DNA from 2 places in the Pantoea sp. X-Soil-TKNS-1211 genome. Region 1 is predicted to be linked to the other one. Evidence: predicted binding sites of a transcription regulator. Region 1 holds the regulator's gene; the other holds the start of a gene.

The links. The regulator Fur, encoded in region 1, represses iron uptake genes when iron is present. The targets are predictions, from matches to a motif close to ATAATAATGAGAACNACTATCAA.
Region 2: a site for Fur is predicted at 926-948, ahead of fhuA (ferrichrome porin FhuA). Genes of this name have one in related genera too.

The regions. Positions count from the first base shown of each region.
Region 1 covers NZ_AP035953.1:1,296,299-1,298,504, reverse strand. Annotated here, with positions in the region: gene fldA (flavodoxin FldA) at 1-310, shown strand, start outside; gene fur (ferric iron uptake transcriptional regulator) at 667-1,113, shown strand; gene AC6I8W_RS06170 (hypothetical protein) at 1,172-1,567, opposite strand; gene glnS (glutamine--tRNA ligase) at 1,803-2,206, opposite strand, start outside.
Region 2 covers NZ_AP035953.1:867,416-869,621, reverse strand. Annotated here, with positions in the region: gene fhuA (ferrichrome porin FhuA) at 1-890, opposite strand, end outside; gene mrcB (bifunctional glycosyl transferase/transpeptidase) at 1,085-2,206, opposite strand, start outside.

The sequences.
Region 1 (2,206 bases):
AGAGATTGATTTCAATGGAAAACTGGTTGCGCTGTTCGGCTGCGGTGACCAGGAAGACTACGCAGAATACTTCTGTGACGCGATGGGCACCATCCGCGATATCATCGAACCTAACGGTGCGGTGATTGTTGGCCACTGGCCAACCGAAGGCTACCATTTCGAAGCGTCTAAAGGTCTGGCAGATGATAAACACTTCCTTGGCCTGGCCATCGACGAAGATCGTCAGCCTGAGCTGACCAACGAACGTGTTGATAAGTGGGTGAAACAGATTTTCGATGAGCTGCAACTGAAAGAGATCATCGAAGCCTGATCCCCTGCCCTCCTCAATGTGGGCGCTGGCTCACATTGAGTTAAAGGGATTTCCTATAAAAATAATAGCTACTGTTTTTTAACTTTTTCCCGCAATTCTGTAGAATACCCATAACGGTCATCCGCTTATTCCTCTGGCATCAGAATGAGGCTGAGTGAAATGGAAACAAAGACCTGCATGATCCCCGCCGGCGTTAGAGACACTTTTCCTTACAGCCACTGGTGATTTTCAGGATATTCCCTTGGTTTTCATTTCACTGCTTGAGTTCTATAATGAGACGCAAATGAGAATGCGCGTGATCGACATTCAAGGCCCTGCGCCGCAAGTGACTAGCTAAGTAACAGGACAATATCCGCATGACTGACAACAACTCCGCATTGAAGAAGGCTGGCCTGAAAGTCACGCTACCCAGACTGAAAATTCTGGAAGTGCTTCAGGAACCCGAATGCCATCACGTCAGCGCGGAAGATTTGTACAAACGCCTGATCGACATGGGCGAAGAGATTGGTCTGGCAACGGTTTATCGCGTTCTTAACCAGTTTGATGACGCGGGAATCGTCACCCGCCATAACTTCGAGGGTGGTAAATCCGTCTTTGAACTGACACAGCAGCATCACCATGACCACTTGATCTGTCTGGATTGTGGCAAAGTGATTGAATTCAGCGATGAATCCATTGAAACCCGTCAGCGCGAAATCGCCACACGTCATGGGATCAAACTGACTAACCACAGCCTGTATCTGTACGGCCACTGTGCGTTAGGAGACTGCCGCGAAGACGAGACGCTCCACGACAAGCAATAAAATGTGCTATGCAGTATAAAAAAACCGGTGCCCAGGCACCGGTTTTTTTATCGCTGCATCACAACACCAGCGTTTCCTGCAAATATCGCCAGCGTGGAATGGAGGTACTGCAATCCAGGACCGCCAACGAGATGCGGCTCTGGTTGGTGCCGTTCATCATTTGCAATTCACGATACTGAATCGTCACTTCCTTGCTTTGCTGCGAGATGATGGCATGTTCGCTGGTAGCAATACGCATTCCTTCACGCTGGCCACGCAGTTGACGGAACAGCACTTCCATTGCATTGAAATCCAATTGCTTACCCTGCGGCGTCACCATTTTGAAATCCGGGTGAAAGTGCGAAAGGAACAGTTCAATGCTGTCGTCTGTATTTTCTGACTGATTAAAAATACGTTCGATAAGCTGATGTAATACCACTACGCTATGTTTGGCTTCCTGAGCGAGACTTGTCATTTTTTTTCCTTTATAACCCGCGGAGCAACGTCTGAGAGCGCATAGCCTACCTGAAAAAAAGTTTTTAACACTGGCAAATGGATTAATTCTGCTAAAGTCAGATTAGTTTCAAATCCCGGTAACAAGCACGTTTCACAACCCACAGCATAAAAGATGGCTAACCTTGAATTACAGCCAATAAAAAAGGGCGATTTCTCGCCCTTTTATCAGGATATGGGGAAAACGACAAAAAGGATTAATCGCCGATTTTCGCCCAGGTATCACGCAAACCAACGGTGCGGTTAAATACCGGCCTGGATGGCTGCGAATAAACGCTATCCGCGCAAAAATAGCCTTCACGTTCAAACTGATACGGCGCAAGCGCTACTGCATCGCGCAGACCTGGCTCAACAAAACCTTGTTTGATATCCAGCGAATTCGGGTTGATGGTGGTGAGAAAATCCTCCGCCGCACCCGGGTTTGGCACGCTGAACAGGCGATCATACAGACGGAATTCCGCAGGCAGCGCATGGATCGCAGAAACCCAGTGGATCACGCCTTTCACTTTACGGCCATCAGCCGGATCTTTGCTCAGAGTATCGACGTCGCAGGTACAGTAGATACAGGTGATATTGCCTTCATCATCCTTTGCCACGCGCT
Region 2 (2,206 bases), 430 kb from region 1:
AGTTTGAACTGGCTGCCATCCGCACGGGTGATCGGCACCACGGTACCTTCACGCGGCAGCCAGCCGTAGTAACCGGTTTCCGGTTCGTTCTGGAAGTAGGTCAACAGGTCGAAACGGGTATTGGCATCGGGACGCCAGCTAAAGGAAGGCGCAATGGTGTAGCGCTTCTCTTTGTTCATCTCCTGTTGTGCATCCTGGCTGCGCGCCAGGCCGGTCAGACGATAGCTATACACGCCACTGTCATCCAGCGCGCCACCAAAATCAAAACCGGTAGAGAAGCGATTATCGGTGCCCATCTGGAACTGCACTTCGCGCAGCGTTTCTTCCGTTGGACGCTTACTCACCAGTGACACCACGCCACCTGGGTTGCTTTTGCCGTACAGCACCGACGCCGGGCCGCGCAGCAATTCCGCACGCTCAAGGAAATAAGGGTCGATAGCGAACTCAGAGTAGTTATCGCCCTGCAACTTCAGGCCATCAAGATACTGGTTAGTGTTGGTTTCACTAAAACCACGGATGGAAAAAGCATCGATCACATCCGAACTGCCACGATTATCCGTAATCCCTGGGGTGTAGCTGAATGCACGTTTCACCGATTCGACATTATGCATCGCCATCTCTTCCTGCGTCACCACCGAAACCGACTGCGGAGTTTTCTCAATAGGCGTGTCGGTTTTGGTGGCCGTCGCACTGCGCTTTGCAGCGATGGTCGGGGCCGGTCCCCATGCGCTCTCCTGAGGTGTCGCAGAATCACCGTCAGCGGTGACCACTACGGTATCTTCAGCCAGCGCTTGCGCGCAGAGCGTGCCAAACGTTAAGGAAATCAGTAACGCGAGCGGACGTTTGGTAGACGTACCGCGCTGAACATCAGAGGATAAACGCGCACTCATATCAGGAATCTCTCGAAAGTAGTCGACGGAGGCGAATGTAAACGAGAATGATTATTATGACGGTTGGAGTTTAGGCGATACTCTGCAAGATCCGCAAGATTTAAAGCCTGATGGCGGTGTGTTTGCCGCAAGATCGCTCATTTTCGCACATAAAAAAAGGGTGCCGGAGCACCCTTTTTTTAAGATTCAGCCACTTAGTTGTTGCCGAACATCTCTTTAATCCAGCCGGCCACACCGTTGCTGTCTTTCTGCTCTTCCTGCTGCTGTTGTTGCAACTGTTGCTGCTGTTGAACCTGCTGCTGCTGTTGCTGGCACAGTGAGTTCGGATCAAGCGTCCAGACCGGCAGTGAGCGCCAGGTACTGCTGCCGCTGCCACAGACAAAGTTACCCGCCGAATCGATGTTCATCTGAGTGATATCTTCCGGCGGCGTCAACACCAGCGGCATTGGAGCCTGGTTATCCAGATAGCGGCGATACAACTGCATGGCACCGCTGGCACCGTACAGCTTGGTGGTCTGGTTGTTATCGCGTCCCACCCAGGTGATCGCCACTTCTTTGCCGTCGATACCGGCAAACCAGCTGTCGATCAGGTCGTTGGTGGTCCCGGTTTTGCCCGCCAGATGTGCATTCGGGAAACGCGCGCCCAGCGCACGTGCCGTGCCGTGATCCGCCACCTGCTGCATGCTGTACAGCGTCAGATAGGCTGCCTGCGCCGGTTCCACACGCTGCGCCTGCGGGAAACTCTGGTACAGCACGGTGCCATCTTCGGCAATCACCGAGCGTACCGCCGACAGCTCGGCACGGTTACCGCCACTGGCGATGGACTGGAACGCCTGCGCCACTTCAATCGGTGTCAGGTTAAGCGCCCCGAGCAGCATGGCCGGCACCGGATGCAGCTGGTCTTTCGGCACACCGAGCTTAGCCCAGGTGTCAACCACCGAATTCAGCCCCAACGTCATACCGAGGTTCACTGTTGGCACGTTCATTGAGTTGGTCAGCGCATCGACCAGCATCACTTTACCGCTAAAGCGACGATCATCGTTGAGCGGCTTCCACACCGTGCCATTCGGCTGTTTCAGTGCGATCGGTTCATCAGCAATCCAGCTATTCAGACGATAGCTGTTCGGCTGGCTTAACGCGGTCAGGTAAGTGGCCGGTTTGGCCAGCGAGCCGATGGAGCGGCGCGCCTGCAACGCACGGTTATAACCGGCGAACTGGGGATCAGAACCGCCCACCATCGCGCGCACTTCACCACTGAAGCGGTCAACCACCACCATCGCGGTTTCCAGATCTTTCAGGCCACGCTGTTTTTTCAG